DNA from 2 places in the Nocardiopsis sp. iso_186 genome. Region 1 is predicted to be linked to the other one. Evidence: riboswitches for the same ligand, from Rfam matches in the RefSeq annotation. Region 1 holds a riboswitch; the other holds the start of a gene.
What was found. Region 1 has a riboswitch for glycine ahead of gcvT (glycine cleavage system aminomethyltransferase GcvT). Riboswitches for the same ligand answer to the same signal wherever they lie in the genome.
Positions count from the first base shown of each region.

Region 2: another riboswitch for glycine. It lies ahead of gcvP (aminomethyl-transferring glycine dehydrogenase); the one in region 1 lies ahead of gcvT (glycine cleavage system aminomethyltransferase GcvT).

Region 1 covers NZ_CM149670.1:1,003,283-1,012,331, forward strand. The annotation lists gene AC0VYP_RS04545 (L-serine ammonia-lyase) at 1-1,047, opposite strand, end outside; gene AC0VYP_RS04550 (serine hydroxymethyltransferase) at 1,207-2,481, opposite strand; gene gcvH (glycine cleavage system protein GcvH) at 2,486-2,866, opposite strand; gene gcvT (glycine cleavage system aminomethyltransferase GcvT) at 2,994-4,109, opposite strand; glycine riboswitch at 4,252-4,352, opposite strand; gene AC0VYP_RS04565 (3-deoxy-7-phosphoheptulonate synthase) at 4,472-5,533, opposite strand; gene pip (prolyl aminopeptidase) at 6,177-7,136, shown strand; gene AC0VYP_RS04575 (ferredoxin) at 7,292-7,483, shown strand; gene AC0VYP_RS04580 (NAD(P)/FAD-dependent oxidoreductase) at 7,480-8,682, opposite strand; gene AC0VYP_RS04585 (asparaginase) at 8,854-9,049, opposite strand, start outside.
Region 2 covers NZ_CM149670.1:3,477,449-3,486,497, forward strand. The annotation lists gene gcvP (aminomethyl-transferring glycine dehydrogenase) at 1-1,899, opposite strand, end outside; glycine riboswitch at 2,003-2,094, opposite strand; gene AC0VYP_RS15240 (MerR family transcriptional regulator) at 2,271-2,879, opposite strand; gene AC0VYP_RS15245 (bifunctional nuclease family protein) at 3,122-3,592, opposite strand; gene AC0VYP_RS15250 (FHA domain-containing protein) at 3,888-4,418, opposite strand; gene AC0VYP_RS15255 (sugar phosphate nucleotidyltransferase) at 4,717-7,215, opposite strand; gene clsA (cardiolipin synthase ClsA) at 7,344-8,027, opposite strand; gene AC0VYP_RS15265 (gamma-glutamyl-gamma-aminobutyrate hydrolase family protein) at 8,233-8,904, opposite strand.

The DNA of each region.
Region 1 (9,049 bases):
ACCGGAGATCGAGGCGTTCTCCTTGAACAGGATGCCGATGGCTCCCGCGGTCAGCATGAAGCGCACGATCCCCTCCTGGCTGGCGCCGGGGGTGAAGTGCTCGTAATAGTGCATCACGGCAGGGACGATCCCGGCAGCGCCGTTGGTGGGGGCGGTCACCACGCGTCCGCCCGCCGCGTTCTCCTCGTTGACCGCGAGTGCGTAGAGGGTGATCCAGTCGCTGCCGCGCATCGGATCGGAGTCGTGCGGTGCGCCTGGGCGCAGCAGCCCGGAATCGTCGCAACTGCCGCCGAGCTGTCGGTAGAGCCGGTTGGCGCGTCTGGGCACCTTCAGGCCGCCCGGAAGAGTGCCCTCGGTGGTCACCCCGCGCCGTACGCACTGGCGCATCGCCTGCCAGATTTCCAGCAGCTCCACGCGAACCTGTTCGGGAGACCTGCCGAACGCCGCCTCGTTGGCGAGCATCACGGAGCTGATCGACCTGCCGGTTTCCCGGCACAGCGTCAACAGTTCTTCAGCGGTGGCGAAGGGGAGCGGCAACGGGGTGTCGTCGGGCTTGATCCGATCCGCGCCGGCAGCCTCCTCGTCCACTACGAAGCCACCGCCCACCGAGTAGTAGACCTTAGCGCTCAACTCGGCGCCTTCTGCGTCCAGAGCGACGAAGCGCATCCCGTTGGGGTGGCCGGGCAGGCTCTCCTTGCGGCGAAAGTCCACGTCCGTCTTCGGGGAGAAGCCAATTTCGTGCGTGCCGTCCAGTGCGAGGCCGTCCCGCCTGGTGACCTCGGCCAGCAGCCGGGGAACGGCGTCCACGTCCACGCCCTCGGGGGTCTCGCCGAGCAGACCGAGGATGACGGCGGTGTCACTGCCGTGCCCTTTACCGGTCAGGGCGAGAGAGCCGTACAGTTCGGCGCGTACCCGCACCACCCGTTCCAGCAGCCCTTCGGCGCGCAGCCCCGCGGTGAAGGTGCGAGCAGCCTTCATCGGCCCGACGGTGTGTGAGCTGGACGGTCCGATGCCGACCTTGAACAGGTCGAACACGCTGATCGCCATCACGTCCCCTTACTTGTCGCCGGCTCTGGCCGGGAGAGGTCGCGCTGCCCCGGTTCGGGGCGTTACGCAGAACGGGCGGGGGCGGCTTGTGGCCGGGCCCCGCCCGAAAGGTGTGCGCCCGAGAAGGCGCCGGTGGGCGCCTTTCGGAGAGACCCGGTGTTATTTCAGGCCGGGGTAGAGCGGGTGTGCGGTTGCCAGCGCGGAAACGCGTGCACGCAGCGCCTCGACGTCGTAGGTGGGCTTGAGCACCTCGGCGATGATGTCGGCGACCTCGGTGAAGTCGGCCTCGTCGAAGCCGCGGGTGGCCAGCGCCGGAGTACCGATGCGCAGGCCGGAGGTGACCATGGGCGGACGCGGGTCATTGGGAACGGCGTTGCGGTTGACCGTGATGCCGATCTCGTGCAGCCGGTCCTCGGCCTCCTGCCCGTTGAGGGCTGAGTTGACCAGGTCCACCAGCACCAGGTGCACCTCGGTGCCGCCGGTGAGGACGTTGACCCCCACCTCGGTGGCGTCCGGGCGGGTGAGCCGCTCGGCCAGGATCTTGGCACCGGCGATGGTACGCCGCTGACGGTCGGCGAACTCCTCGCCCGCCGCGACCTTCAACGCCACGGCCTTGGCCGCGATCACGTGCTCCAGCGGTCCGCCCTGCATCCCCGGGAAGACCGCCGAGTTCAGCTTCTTGCCGTACTCGGACTTGGCGAGGATCAGTCCGCCGCGGGGGCCACCCAGCGTCTTGTGGGTGGTGGTCGTGACGATATCGGCGTATTCGACGGGGTTGGGGTGCAGGCCCGCTGCGACCAGACCCGCGAAGTGCGCCATGTCCACCATCAGGATCGCACCGACCTGGTCGGCGATGGCGCGGAACCGGGCGAAGTCGAGCTGGCGCGGATAAGCCGACCAGCCCGCGACGAGCATCTTGGGCTGGTGCTCCTTGGCCAGCGCCTCGACCTCGTCGTAGTTGACCGTGCCGTCGGAGTCGCGTACGTGGTAGGCGACGGCGTTGAGGATCTTGCCGGAGTAGTTGATCCGCATGCCGTGGGTCAGGTGCCCACCGTGCGCGAGGTCCAGACCCAAAATGGTGTCACCCGGCTTGAGCAGCGCGAAGTACACGGCCGTGTTGGCCTGCGCGCCCGAGTGCGGCTGGACGTTGGCGTACTCGGCTCCGAACAGCGACTTTGCGCGGTCGATGGCCAGCTGCTCGATGACGTTGACATGCTCGCATCCGCCGTAGTAGCGGCGACCAGGGTAGCCCTCGGCGTACTTGTTGGTCAGAACGGTGCCCTGGGCCTCCAGAACCGCCTGAGGAGCGAAGTTCTCGGAGGCGATCATTTCCAGGGTGTCGCGCTGGCGAGCGAGCTCGGCGTCCACGGCGGCCGAGACCTCGGGGTCGAGCTGCGCCAGGGATTGGTTGAGCGAATTGCTCTGGGCGGTCATGAAGTTAACCTTCACCTTCGGTGAGCTGTGTGTACTGCTCCGGGGTGAGTAGATCGACCGGCTCTTCGGAGAGCTCCACCTTGAACAGCCACCCCTGACTGTAGGGGTCCGAACCGATCAGCTCCGGCTCGTCTACCGCGGCCTGGTTGACCTCGACGACCTCGCCATTGACCGGCGCATACAGCTCGCTCACCGACTTGTGGGACTCGACCTCGCCGCAGGTTGTGCCTGCTTCCAGGGTCGATCCGACCTCGGGCGGCTCGACGTAGACGATGTCACCCAGGGCTTCGGCGGCGAAGGCCGTGATACCGACGGTGGCGACGCCCTCCTTGACGGAGACCCATTCGTGCTCGTTGGTGTAGCCCAGCTCCGCGGGAACGCTCAATTCAACTCTCCAGGAGTGTTGTCCATTATTCAGCAGCGGCCGGGGGGCTCGTGCGCCACCCCGTGCCGCGTCGTCCCGTCCCGCCTCGTCAAGGAGTTGCGGGTGGACGCACCAGTCGCGCGGAAGACTACTTGTCCCGCTTGTAGAAGGGCAGCCGAACCACGTCCATCGGTTCGGCGCGTCCCCGAACGTCCACTGCGAACTCTCCGCTGGACAGGTCGGTTCCGGCCTCCACGTAGGCGACCGCGATGGGTTTGCCGATGGAGGGGGAGGGGGCTCCGCTAGTGACGGTTCCCACAGAAACACCGTCGCGCAGAACGTCGTAGCCCTTGCGCGGTACCCGTCGGCCGCGGCCGACGAGGCCAACGAGGGTGTGGGTGGGACCGCTGTCGGCCCGGGCGGTCAGTGCCGCGCGACCGACGAAGTCGTCGGGCTTGTCGAGTTTGACGACGCGGCCCAGGCCGGCCTCGTAGGGGGTGCGGTCCAGGCTGAGCTCATTGCCGTACAGCGGCATCCCGGCCTCCAGGCGCAGGGTGTCGCGGGCGGACAGTCCGGCTGGGATCAGCCCGGCGGGCTCGCCGGCCTTGAGAAGGGCGTCCCACACCGCGGGGGCGTCGGAACCGGGCTTCACGAAGATCTCGAAGCCGTCCTCGCCGGTGTAGCCCGTACGCGCCAACAGTACGGGCTGACCTGCGACGGTGTGGCGGTACCCGGCGTAGTACTTGATGGTGGACAGGTCGGCGTCGGTCAGCGGAGCCAGGATCTCCACGGCCCTGGGGCCCTGGACGGCGATGAGGGCGTACTCGCTCGATTCGTCGGCAAGCACCACGTCGAAGCCGGACGCACGCTCGGTCAGCGCGGCGAAGACCGTGTCGCTGTTGGAGGCGTTGGCCACGATCAGGTACTCGTCCTCGGCGAGGCGGTAGACGATCAGGTCGTCGATGACGCCGCCGTGCTCAGCGGTGATCATGGTGTAACGCGCGCGGCCCGGGGTGACAGCGGAGAGGTGGCCCACCAGTGCGTAGTCGAGGAAGGAGGCCGCGCCCGCACCGCGTACCAGAAGCTCGCCCATGTGGGAAAGGTCGAACAGGCCCGCGGCCTCACGCACGGCCTTGTGCTCGGCGGCCTCGCTGGCGTAGCGCAGGGGCATCAGCCAACCGGCGAAATCAACCAGATTGGCGTTCAACGCTTGGTGGGTCTGGTGCAGCGGGGTGGTGCGGGCACCTTCGGGGGCCTGACTCATGAGCACTCCTGGCGGGGATGGACGCGGACAGGGCTGTGGACTCCCATCCTCCCCCTCTGTCATCTGTGCCTGAGAGGTTCACCGCACACGGCGGCTTGCACCTTCGGCGAGGGGCATGCGCGCCCCTGCTTTCCAGAGTGTTCTCGCCCGTGCGGTCCATCGCGCCTGAGAGGTTCTCTGGGGAGGGTTTGCTCCTTCGGCGGTCCGCGCTGGCTGCGGCGGACACTCTCCCGCACAGGGTCATCGAGTGGGACCCAGCCTAGCAGCGCGCAGCCAGACCGATCTGGGACCGTCCCCGCCGGGGTGTAACGCGCGTTCACTGTTGCAGTCGGCGCGGCACACCCCGGTCGCGGGGTAGCCGGTCAGACGTTGACCTTGCGGCGACTGCGCACGGCTTCGGCGAGCCCGGTGAGCACGCTCTCCGTGGTCTCCCAGTCCATGCACTTGTCGGTGATGCTCTGGCCGTAGGTCAGATCGGCGGGGTCGCCGAGCTTCTGCGCACCGGCCACCAGGAAGCTCTCCAGCATGACACCGGTGATGCCGCGCTGCCCCTCGGCAACCTGGGCTGCGATGGCCTCGGCCACGCCCGGCTGACGGGTGTGGTCCTTGCCGCTGTTGGCATGACTGGCGTCGATCATCAGCCGTCGTGGCAGTCCGGCAGCCGCGATGGTCTCCAGTGCCGCACCCACCTGGTCGGCATCGTAGTTGGGGCCGGAGCGCCCGCCCCGCAGGATGACATGGCAGTCGGGGTTGCCCGACGTGGTCACGACGGCGCCCGCTCCGCTGGGGTCGATCCCGAAGAAGGTGTGGGAGGCGCCCGACGCCCCTACGGCGTCCACGGCGACCTGGACGTCTCCGTCGGTGCCGTTCTTGAAGCCGACGGGCATGCTCAGGCCACTGCCGAGCTGACGGTGGACCTGGCTCTCGGTGGTGCGCGCCCCGATGGCACCCCAGGCCACGACGTCGGCGATGTACTGCGGAGTGATGGGGTCGAGGAACTCGGTGCCGGAGACCACGCCCAGCGAGGCGATGTCCAGCAGCAGTTTGCGGGCGGTGCGCAGGCCGCGGTGGACGTCGTAGCTGTCGTCGAGGCCCGGGTCGTTGATCAGGCCCTTCCAGCCCAGCGTCGTGCGCGGCTTCTCGAAGTAGACCCGCATGACCACGCACAACTCCGAGCGCACGGAGGGCGTCAGCGCCTTGAGACGGCGGGCGTAGTCCAGGGCGGATGCGGGGTCGTGCACCGAGCACGGACCCACGATGACCAGGAGCCGGTCGTCCTCGCCGTCGAGCACGCGTTTGACCTCGGAGCGGGCGTCCTCGATCAAGGCGGCACGCTCTGGGCCCATCGGCAGCTCGGCCAGGATGTCGCGCGGGGCAACGAGCGGCTGGTAGCTGTCTACACGCGTGTCATTGGTACTGGGCATGGGTTCCTCGTCCTCGTTCCCCTGGTGACTCACTCGACCCTAACGCGGTCTGCTTTGTTGATCTTTCCCCGACCCCGGCTGATTCGATCCCCGAGACGGTGACCAATACCCGGAGACGCCACGGAGGGTAGGAGGCGGCGGGCTGTACCCGGGCGTCGGTGGTTTCGACGGATCGCGGGGTGTCGCACCTCTAGGATGAGTCCGATGGACGAGTTGTGCGACGGTCAGGATCCTTGGCGGTCCGGCCGTCAGACGGTCTCCAGCCGATACCGCACGGGTGGGCGCGCTGCCCCGTCAACCACCCCGCAGAGCCGGCCTGCGCCATGTGTGCCCCACCGTTGCGCTCCGGCCCCTGCCCGCTGCCCCGATCGGGGAGCGCGGTCACGGCTTCCTCCCCCGCGTACCCCCGCGGCAGGGCGGTCCTGCTGCCGGACGAAGCCGAAAGGTTTCGGTGCCGTTCACGCCGGCTCCCCGCGTCCGCAGCCGCTCACGTGCCGAGGAGATGATCGCCCACGGTGAGCAGTGCGGCGCCGGCGTGCCCGCCTGCGTCTGCGTGTTCGCACCGTTTGTTGAGACCAGCCTCTCCTGACGCCCGGCTCCTGCCACGACCACCCCAAGCCTCGTTGAAAGAAGGGCGCTTTCCATGCGCACGCTGTATCCGCCCATCGAGCCGTATGACAGCGGCATGCTCGATGTCGGCGACGGCAACCGGATCTACTGGGAGCTCGCGGGAAATCCCGCGGGCAAACCGGTGGTCTTTTTGCACGGCGGCCCTGGGGCGGGCTGTTCGCCCGACCACCGTCGTCTGTTCGATCCCCAGCGTTACCGTGTCCTGCTCTTCGACCAGCGCAACTGCGGGCGCAGTACCCCGCACGCCAGCCGAATGGACACCCAACTGCACGCCAACACCACCTGGAGTCTCGTCGGCGACATCGAGCGCCTGCGAGTGATGACCGGGGCGGACCAGTGGCAGGTCTTCGGCGGCTCGTGGGGGAGCGCGCTGGCCCTGGCCTACGCCGAACAGCACCCTGAACGGGTGAGCGAGATCATCGTGCGCGGAATCTTCACCTTGCGCAACGAGGAACTGCGCTGGTTCTACCAGAGTGGCGCGTCGTTCTTGTTCCCGGACGTGTGGGAGTCCTACCTCGCCCCGATTCCCGTCGAGGAACGCGACGACTTGATCGGGGCGTACTCGGAGCGGCTCAATTCCCCCGATCGCGATGTCAGGCTGGAAGCGGCGAGGGCCTGGAGTGTTTGGGAGGGGTCCACGATCACCCTGCGTCCCGACGAGAAGGTGCGCGCCAAGCACGCCCAGGCCGACTACGCGCTGGCCTTCGCGCGGATCGAGAACCACTTCTTCGTACACGGCGGCTTCTTCACCCCGGGCCAGCTCATCGAGAACGCCGGAAAGCTCGCTGCCATCCCGGGGGTGATCGTGCAGGGGCGCTATGACGTGTGCACCCCGGCCACCACGGCCTTCGATCTCCACCGGGCCTGGCCGGAGGCGGAGTTCCACCTGGTCGATGATGCCGGGCACGCCTTCAGCGAGCCGGGGATCCTGCACCAGCTGATCGAGGCGACCGACCGGTTCGCTCAGGACTAGGTGCGGCAGAGTTTTAGGGGCGGCCATTTCCGGGAAGCTGAACCGGGGTGGCCGCCCGAGCGGCAGGCAGGCGCCGGGCCGATGCCCGGAGAGGCGAGCCCGACCGCGACCTGGCGGTTTCGGGTCCTGGCCACCACGGCGAGCGGGAGCGGCACATGCGGGTGAAGGTCGATTTCGATCGGTGCGAGAGCAACGCGGTCTGTATGGGGATCGTCCCCGAGGTATTCGAAGTCCGCGACGACGACTACCTCTACGTCCTCCAGGAGGAGCCCGGACCGGAGCTGCGCCCGGAGGTCGAAGAGGCCGCCCGGCTCTGTCCAAAGCAGGCCATCAGCGTCGAGGGCTAGGGAGCGGCCGCGGCCAAGGCGTCGGTCCAGGCGGTCGGTTGCTCCAGGAGTTTTCGGTAGCGCATGGTCTTGGGCGTCGAACGCAGCCCGAGCACGCCGACCAGCATGCCCGCGCGGCCGAAGAACGCGACGAACTTGCGGCTCTCGGGGGACCCGTGCACGATCTCCACGGAATCGGCGGGTGTCGCCTGGCCCAGCAGCTGAACCTTTGCGCCGTACTGGTCGGACCAGAAGTAGGGAACCGGTTGATAGGCCCACCGCGTTCCCGACCCCGCCAGCAGATTGTGCGCCACCACCGCTGCCTGCTCCCCGGCATTGGTCCAGTGCTCCAGCCGGGTGCGTCCGCCGTAGCGAGGATGCGGCCAACTGGCGAGGTCGCCCGCGGCGTACACCCCCGGCAGGGAGGTTGCGCAGTGCTCGTCGCAGCGCACCGCCTGGTCACCGGCGTCCAGCTCGACCCCCGACCCGGCGAGCCAACCGGTGTTGAGGTTCACGCCCAGCCCCGCGACGACTAGGGACGCCTCCACCGTGCTGTCGTCGGCCAGACGGACCCGCTCGACCCGTCCGGTGCCCTCCAACGCGCGGACGCCCACGCCCACCCGCAGGTCCACGCCGTTGTCACGGTGCAACTCGGCCAGCACCGAGCCGACCCTCGGATCCACCGTCCGGGTCAGCGGCGTTGCTGCCGCTTCGATCAGGGTGACCTCCAGTCCCAGCGCGCGGGCGCTCGCGGCGACCTCGGCGCCGATGAACCCGGCACCCACCACTGTGATCCGCTCGTGCTCGGCGAGTTCGGCACGCAGCGCTTCGGCGTCGTCAAGGGTGCGCAGCACGTGCACGCCGGACAGCGTCGTGTCGGGGCGGCGAGCAGCGCCCCCGGTCGCGATCACCACGCTGTCGCCGGTCACCCGGGAACCGTCGGAGAGTTCTACCGCACGTTCCCCCGGGTGCAGGGCCAACGCCCGCACCCCCAGGCGCAGGTCGAGGTCGAGCGCGGACAGTTCCTCGGGGCCGCGCAGCCGCACACCCGCCCCTGTCCCCTTGCCCGTCAGCAATTCCTTGGACAGCGGCGGGCGCGAGTAAGGCTCGTGCGCCTCCTCGCCGACCAGGGTGATGGTTCCGTCAAAGCCGGCGCCCCGGAGAGCCTCCGCGGTGCTCAGGCCGGCCAGGCCGGCGCCCACGACGACGACTTCGCGCATGTGCTCTCCTCGCAACACGAACTCCCTGCGGACGCTGGAAATTCTAGGACCCGGCACTCACGGCGGGACGGTGCCGCCGGAATCAACTTCGCGCCTCCGATGCTGTTGCCCCGAACTCCGGGGCAACAGCATCGGAGGCGCGGGCCCGGTGGCCGGCCGCAGGCAATCGGCTCAGCCGAGCGGGCGGATCACTCCGACGACTCCTCCGCCTCCGGTCACGTCCGTGGCGAGCAGGTCCTCGGTTCCGGAGATGTCGGCCCCCACCGAGGACAGCGCGGTGAGCGCGACCATGGCCCCCGCGCGGGGCAGCGGGTCTCCGTCGCTGATCTTGACCGCGGCCGTCTCACCGGTGGGCGCCGCGACCACG
Region 2 (9,049 bases), 2.5 Mb from region 1:
CAGGTCGTCGAGGTCGATGTTGCCGCCCTCGTCGCAGGCGACCACGGTGACGCGCATGCCCGCCATGATGGCGCTGGCGGCATTGGTGCCGTGCGCGGAGCTGGGGATCAGGCAGACCTCGCGTGCGGCGTCACCACGGGAGCGGTGGTACTCCCGAATGGCCAGCAGGCCGGCGAGCTCCCCCTGCGAACCCGCGTTGGGCTGCAGGGACACCGCGTCGTAGCCGGTGACCTCGGCCAACCACGTCTCCAGGTCGCGCACGACGCGCACCAGGCCGGCCGCCTGCTCCAGCGGCGCGAAGGGGTGCAGACCGGCGAACTCCGGCCAGGTCACGGCTTCCATCTCGGCCGTGGCGTTGAGCTTCATGGTGCACGAGCCCAGGGGGATCATCGTGCGGTCCAGGGCCAGGTCCTTGTCGGCCAGTCGGCGCATGTAGCGCAGCAGCGAGGTCTCGCTGCGGTGGGTGTTGAACACGGGATGGGCGAGGTAGTTGACCTCCCTGGCCAGCGCGGCGGGCAGCACCGGGGCCGCCGGGGCCGCGTCGTTGGGCACTCTGGCCCCGAACGCGTTCAGTACCAGGGCGACGTGTCCGGAGGTGGTGGTCTCGTCGCAGGAGATGCCCACGGTGTCGGCGTCCACCCGGAACAGGTTGACGCCCGCCTCGCGGGCGGCCTCGACGACGGCGTCGGCCCGGCCGGGAACGCGCACCCGCAGGGTGTCGAAGAAGGAGTCGGTGAGCACCTCGACCCCGGCGGAACGCAGTCCGGCCGCCAGCAGGACGGCCCGACCGTGGACACGCTCGGCGATTGCCCGCAGTCCCCGGGGGCCGTGGTAGACGGCGTACATCCCGGCCATGTTGGCCAGCAGCACTTGGGCGGTGCAGATGTTGCTGGTGGCCTTCTCGCGACGGATGTGCTGTTCGCGGGTCTGCAGGGCCAGGCGGTAGGCAGGGTTGCCCGCGGCGTCCACCGACACTCCGACCAGACGGCCGGGAAGCTGGCGCTGGAGTCCTTCGCGAACCGACATGTAGCCGGCGTGCGGACCACCGAAGCCCATGGGAACGCCGAAGCGCTGTGTAGAGCCGACCGCGATGTCCGCGCCCAGCCCACCGGGCGAGGTCAGCACGGTGAGAGCCAGGATGTCGGCCGCGACCACGGCCAGCGCGCCGCGCTCGTGGGCGGCTTCGATGAGCGGCCGGGGGTCGCGGACCTCGCCGGAGGCAGCCGGGTACTGCACGAGCACACCGAAGATGTCGCCTTCGGGCAGACCGTCGGACAGATCGGCGACCACGACGTCGATTCCCAGCGGCTCGGCACGGGTCCGCAGCACCGCAAGGGTCTGACCGAAGACGTTGGAGTTGACGACGAAACTGGCGCTCTTGCTCTTGGTGGCGCGCCGGGCCAGCGTCATGGCCTCCGCGGCTGCGGTCGCCTCGTCCAGGAGGGAGGCGCCGGAGACCGGCAGGCCGGTGAGGTCGGCAACCATGGTCTGGAAGTTGAGCAGTGCCTCGAGGCGGCCCTGGGAGATCTCGGGCTGGTAGGGCGTATAAGCGGTGTACCAGGCCGGGTTCTCCATGATGTTGCGCAGGATGACCGGGGGGACGACGGTGTCGTAGTAGCCCTGGCCGATCATCGAGACGAGTACCTGGTTGGTGTCGGCCAGCGCGCGCAGTTCGGCCAGCGCCTCGGTCTCGCTGGCGGGCTCGGGCAGGCCCAGGGCGGCCGGCGCTCCGGGAGCGCTCAGGATGCTGCTGGGGACGGCAGCGGCCATCAGCTCCGCGGTGGAGCCGTACCCCACCGCCTCCAGCATGACCGCGCGCTCGACCTCGTCGGGGCCGATGTGGCGGTCGGCGAAGACGGTGGCGGGAGCGCGGTACGCGGGGACGTGCTGATCCGGCATGGAGACCTCCTGGTCGCTGGGCCGACGAGCGGCTTGCTCCTGGTCTCCCCCTCTGTCACCCACGGTGACCGCGGGCGCGCCGCGGGCGTGGTGCTCCAGAGTGCCTATCCACACGGTCCTTGGTGCCTGAGAGGTTAGCTGGGGAGTCTTGCCCCGTCGGCGCCCCGTGGTCGGGGTCTCTCCCGTGCGGTATCAACGGCTGTTCGTACTGAAACTGTGGCGTACTCTGCCATAGCCATCGTACTGACCGTGCTATCGGGCCCGTGCCCGCGGTGGCGAGAAGCGGGTCACACGCCCGGCCCCGCCGGAAACCCGGTTGCGCGTCGCTTGGCCCCCGGATCCGCGCCGGAAGTCGCCGGCGCGGTTGCGGATCAGCCGGTGCGGCGCTCGCGGCGCCGACGGGCCAGCTCGTCGCCGGGATGGGGGTCCGCCGACCGCGCGTCGGCCGCCGACAGGTTCTCGCCCTGGAGTTCGCTCAGGCTTCCTTCCAGTTCACGCCAGACACGCCCCAACGCGATGCCGAACACGCCCTGTCCGCCCTGGAGCAGGTCCACGACCTCGTTGGGCGAGGTGCACTCGTAGACGCTGACCCCGTCGCTCATGAGGGTGACCTGGGCGAGATCGGCGATGTTGCGGTGGCGCAGGTGGTCCACCGCCGTACGAATCTGCTGGAGCGAGATCCCGGTGTCCAAGAGGCGTTTGACCACCTTGAGGACAAGGATGTCGCGGAAGCTGTACAGGCGCTGGCCGACCGTGTCCTCGGACACGCTGACGCTGGGCTCGACCAGCCGGGTTCTCGCCCAGTAATCGAGCTGACGGTACGTGATACCCGCGGCCGCACAGGCCGCGGGTCCACGGTATCCGACGTCCATTGGCAGCCCCACTACGTCCTGTTCGCACAGCAGGCCCTGCTCACCGGCCAACCGCACGGCTGACCGCCTGTGGTCGGAGGCTTGCTGCTTGCCGCTGATAACCGCCACGCCGAACCTCCGGCTCCTCGACCTGCGGCGGTTTGACAAGGGGAGATAACGCGAGACGCCGCAGGTTGCTTCAACAGTGACGGTAAGCCGGTGGCATGGACAGCGTCAACGACAGCCCTCGGCGCGTCGCGCTTCACGTTCTTTCGTCCGGGTCGCATCCCGGGGAACGACCGGCTCGCCGAAGCACCGCGGAATGGTCGTCCTCCGCGGTGTCTGACGGGCCAACGCGGTGTCACGGCTGCCTACGTGGTCCGGCCGAAGTCCTCGGGAGTGATGTTGTCGAGGAACTCCCGGAAGCGCTCGACCTCGTCTTCCTGCTCATCGGGGATCGGCACTCCGGCCTCCTCGATGACGTCGTCACGGGCATAGATCGGCGTACCCGTGCGCAACGCCAGCGCGATGGAGTCGGAGGGGCGGGCGCTGACCTCCACACCGTTGGAGAACACCAGGTCGGCGTAGAAGATCCCGTTCTCCAGGGCCGTGATGTTGACCGTGGTCAACGTGGCGTCCAACGCGTCCAGGACATCGCGGAACAGGTCGTGGGTGAGGGGACGGGCAGGCTTGACGCCCTGCTGCGCAAGAGCGATCGCGGTGGCTTCCACCGCGCCGATCCAGATGGGGAGGTAGCGCTCCCCATCGGTCTCCTTGAGTAGGACAATCGGTTGGTTGGCGGGCATCTCGACCCGGACGCCGACGACCTCCATGTGCTTCACTGCGGCTCCGTCCCACGACTCGTCGCGTTCGGAGGGACACACACCCCAGGGTGCGCTCTGCTCCGTCTTTCACGGTACACCGCCGAGATCCGCACGAACCGTCCAGGGCGGGACATGGTGGCCCCCGCTCCCCCGACGCGCAGTTGCCCGGAGCCGGGAACTGTGGTTGGCACCCCGACACACGCGCACTCGGCAGCGGTCTTCCCTAGAAGGTTGTCCGAGTTGGGAGAGGTGCAAACCTGTGATCCGGGTGGGGCCGGAAATGCCTCCGCCCCCACCCGTTCGTGTGCGCGACTCAGCCCCGTCGCGGGTTGGTCAGCAGGACCAGGCGGAACTTGCCGATCTGGACCTCGTCGCCACCGCCGAGCTCGGCCTCGTCGATGCGCTCACGGTTGACGTAGGTGCCGTTGAGGCTGCCGACGTCACGGACCCCGAAGGAACCACCGCGGCGATAGAACTCGACGTGCCGCCGCGAGACGGTCACGTCGTCGAGGAAGATGTCGCTGTTGGGGTGACGCCCCGCCGTGGTGACGTCCTTGTCCAGCAGGAAACGGCTTCCCGCGTTGGGACCTCGTTTGACGACGAGGAGCGCGGTGCCCGCCGGGAGCGCCTCCACGGCCGCGGGGTCGTGCCCCACCTCGTCCGCGCCGTCGCTCTCGGCTTCCAGCGCCTGGATGCCGGAGATGGAGATGGTGGACGTCGTCTCGCCGATGCGCTCGCGCGGTTGGTCTCCCCCGGACTTGTTGATGGGGGAACCGCAGTTAGAGCAGAAACGGGCATCGTCCGCAACGGCGTGACCGCACTGCGTGCAGTAAACGCTCGACATAGGTCGGCTCGGCCTCCTACCGCACGGGGCGGTCCTTGATTCGGCTGGTGATCAACAGGTTACGGCGGCGTCGTCCGCCGCACCGTCAGGCTTCATGCCTCACGTTCTCATCCCGCGCAATCGCCCCTTTTTCACCATCTCTTACACCAGGAGCACTCGACTCTAAACCATATCTGTGCGCTGTCCACACCTGCGCCGTCCTGGGGAGTTCCGCGGGTCGGACCGTACCGCGAGCGCGCGCCCGGCACGGCTTTCACCGGACGCGCGCCGGCCGGACGAGTACCCGCCCGGCCGCGGCCTAACCCTCGGCCCGTTCGACCACGGCCGCCCACTCCTCAAGCAACCGCTGGGCGGTGTCGGCATCGGGCCCCTCGGCCCACAGGTGCGTCACCGCCTCGGCGGTGTCGGGCAGGACAAGCGCCCAGGAACCGTCGGGCTCCAGGACCCTGACCCCGTCGGTGGTGTCGATCTCGCGGCCCTCCGCGGCCTCCACCACCTCACGCATCACGCTGCCCTTGACCGCCCAGGGGGTGGGCACCGAACGACGCAACAGGTGCGCCCGCGGGATACGGTCGTCGATCTGGCTGAGCGACAACTTGGTGCGGGCCACCAGGCCGACCAACCGGACGAACGCCGCGATCGCATCGGAGGTCCGGGAGAACTCCGGCAGGATGAACCCGCCCCGGCCGTCCGCAGCGAACACGATGTCATCGGCCATGGCGGCCTTGGTGAGCTCGTCGGTGGCCGTCGGGGTCCAGACCACGCCGACCCCGTGGAAGTTCGCCACCTTCTCGGCGACCCTGGTCGTGGTGACGGGCAACGCCACCTTTCCGCCGCGACGTTCCGCAGCTACCAGGTCGAGCACCACCAGCAGGGCCCGCTCGTTCTCCACGAGCTCGCCGTTGCCGTCCACGATGGACAGCCGCTCGGCCACAGGGTCGAAGCGCACCCCGAAGTCAGCACGCGAGGATCCCACCAGCTCGCCCAGCCGCTGGAGGTCGCGCATCTGTTTGGCCAGGGTGTCGGTGGGCGAGTCCTCGTCCAACCGGTTGTTGACGGTGAGGACCTCTGCTCCGATCCGCCCCAGCAGGGACGGCAGGATCAGCGAACCGGTTCCGCCGGCGCAGTCCACCACGACCTTGAGATCGGCCCCGTCCACACCGGAGGTGTCGATCCTGCGCAGCAGCTCATGGGTGTAGACCTCGACGTCGCGCGAGGGGAAGGAGAGCTCGGCGATCTCGCCCGGGAAGGCACGCCGGTACTCCTGCCGGGAGAACACCCGCTCCAGCTTGCGCTGGGCAGCCGGAGAGAGGTCGGCCCCCGTCTCGTCGAGGAACATGATGTCCACCGACTGCGGGTCCCCGGGGGTCGTGCGCAGCGAGATCCCGCCGCTGAGCCCCGACCGTGAGGTGTGGAAGCGCGCCACCGGCAGTGGCACCGCCTCCAGGTCCTCGACGTTGATGGCCCCTGCCGTGAGAGCGCTGATCACGGCCCGCTTGAACGTCCGCGCGGCCCGAGAGGCGTCCCGGGAGGTGGTGACCACCGCGCCCTTCTTCAGCGTGGTGGCGTAGGCGCTGGCCAACTGAACGGCGAGTTCGGGGGTGATCTCGACGTTGATGAGGCCGGACACGCCACGGGGCCCGAACAGCGATCGTTGCCCTTTGGACTCCCAGATGACGTTGGCGTTGACGACCGCGCCGGCCTCGATCGTCTTGAACGGGTACACCTTGATGTTGTTGGCGAGATACGCCTCGGACTCGATGACGCACTCTTCACCGACGACCGTGCCCTCTTCGACACGAGCACCGGTCATGATGTCGGTGTTCTTGCCGATGACACAGCCGCGCAGGTGGGTGCCGGTGCCCACGTAGACGTTGTCGTGCACCACTGCGCGGTGCAGGAACGCCTCGGAGCGCACGACGACGTTGCTGCCGAGCACGGTGTACTCGCGCAGCTCCGCGCCTGCTTCCACCTTGGCGTAGTCGCCGATGTAGAGCGGGCCCTTGAGGACGGCGTCCGCGTTGACCTCCGCACCCTCCGCGACCCAGATGCCCGGGGACATCTCGAAACCGTCGATCTCCACGTCAACCTTGCCCGAGAGCACGTCGGCCTGGGCGCTCAGATAGCTCTCGTGGGTGCCCACGTCCTCCCAGTAGCCCTCGGCGATGTAGCCGTAGAGCGGGGCGCCGGCCTCAAGGAGCTTGGGGAAGACATCGGAGGACCAGTCAACGTTCTCGCCCGCGGCGAACTGGTCGAGAACCTCGGGTTCCATGATGTAGATGCCGGTGTTGACGGTGTCGGAGAAGACCTGGCCCCAGGTCGGCTTCTCCAGGAACCGCTGGATGCGGCCCGCGTCGTCAACGATGATGATGCCGAACTCCAGCGGATTGGCCACCCGCTTGAGCCCGATGGTGACCATCGCGCCGTTCTCACGGTGGAAGCGCACCATGTCGGTGAGGTCGATGTCGGTGAGCGCATCGCCGGAGATGACGATGAACGGTTCACCGCGCAGGTGTTCCTCGGCGTTCTTGACACTGCCTGCGGTGCCGAGCGGGACCTCTTCGGCGACGTAGCGCAGGTTCATTCCCAGTTCTTCGCCGTCACCGAAGTAGTTCCGGATCAGGGTGGCGAGGAACTGCACGGTGACGACGGTGTCGTCGAATCCGTGCCGTTTCAGCAACCGGAGAACGTGCTCCATGATCGGTCGGTTGACGACCGGAAGGAGCGGTTTGGGTTGGTTCGCGGTCATCGGGCGCAGGCGTGTGCCCTCTCCGCCGGCCATGACAACGGCCTTCATCGCGGCCACCTCCGGGCCCCGGTCAACATGCGGCGAGACGCCCTAACGCGGGCTTTCATGGTGGGGACGCGCTCCCTTCCTTCGCTGGTCGGTGGCCCGGAAGTCACCGGCCACGCGGTCGGCGCCTCTTACGCCTGGGCACCGCGTTCGATCACATCGGGATCGTCGGCCGAATCGACTTCAGGCGCCCCGGGCCCTTGTTCGGACCCGGTGGGGCGATCCAGGCCACGGCTCTGTCGCATGAGCCGCAGTCCCTGGACCGTGTAGAGCAATCCGGCCCACCAGTAGATAGCAGTTCCCCAGATCGCGAAGGCCCAACCCACGATTTGCGCGACATCGCCGACAATGCCGTCATATGCGGCGACGAACAGCAGTGGAAAGGAGTAGAGCAGGCACAGCGTCGCGGCCTTGCCCGCAAAATTGACCGGAAGCGGCCCGTAGCCGTAGTGGCGCAGAATGGGCAGCGCGACGATGATCAGCAGATCGCGCAGGACCAGGATCGCCATCAGCCACCACGGGACGATGTCGCGCACGACCAGGCCGAGCAGGGCCGCGAAGATGTAGAGCCGGTCGGCCATGGGGTCCAGGACCGTACCCAGCCGACTGGTCTGGTTCCAGGCGCGCGCGATCTTGCCGTCCAGCCAGTCGGAGACGCCGGCCATGGCGAGGAGCAGCAAGGCCCACCAGTCCTCCTGGGGCCCAAGGACCAGCCAGAGGAACAGCGGCACACCGAGCAGGCGAACAATGCTGATCAGGTTCGGAACCGTCCAGATGCGGTCCGCCCCGGAACCCGCGCTCGTCGAGATCGCCATCCCACCTCCCCTGCCCCTGTGCTTCGAGACTACCCACTGCCGCACGGGTAGGCGTCACCCTCAGCCGCCACCCGATTCCCGTTGAATCTTCGCATAAACGACAAAAACTCAACGCGCGGGCACGCCGCAACCATGACGCATACTCAGCGTAACGACAGGACGGTGAAAGCACCGCGCCCGGGGGCGGTGCGCCGGGGGCTGTGTCTCAATGGGCGGCCTTGGCAACCAGCTCCTCGAACAACCGGCGGTCGGTTCCCTCCTCCGGGTGCCACCGTACTCCGATCCCGAACCCGTTCCCCGAGACCTCCAATGCCTGGACGGCCTGCTCGTCGTCCCACGCCACGGGCAGCAGGCCGGAACCGACCCGGTTGATACCGGGACCGGGCGCACGACGGACCCTGACCGAGTCGCCGACCGCTTTGCCCAGGCTGCTGGTGAGGCTCACCGCCACATCGACGTCGGCGAGCCGGGAGGCGCCCTCCTGGACATAGGGGAAAGGGGCACCTCCGGCAGCCGCATTGAGGACCTGAAGTCCGCGGTCGATGGCGAGGAAGGGCCGCCCGGCGGCGATCGCCGCCTGGATCAAGGCGATCTCAAAACGGTCGCGCCGCGCATCGGGCTCGGGCGCGCCGGGCCCGGAGTCGACCCCGTGGACCTCCGCCCCGACCGGGGCACCGGTGGTGAAGACCAGCGCGTCGAAACGCTCGACGAGTTCGGGGACGCCGCGGGGGTGGACCGGCGCGAGGACCACCGGCAGGCCGCCTGCACGGTCCACCTCGCGCAGGAAGGGAGTGGCCACGACCGCCGCCTCCCGGATCCAGGCCCCCCATCGCGCGGGTTCGAGGCAACTCGTGATCCCGATGAGCGGGCGGGACATGCGTTCTCCTCCTGCAGGATGGCGCCGGCCGGACGTGGGGGGCGAGGCCGTGCCGATGATGGCGCGAAAAGCGTATTGGCCGACTTGTCGCGACTGAACCGATAACGACATTAACAACACTTCACCGGACTGTCTTATTTGTTAC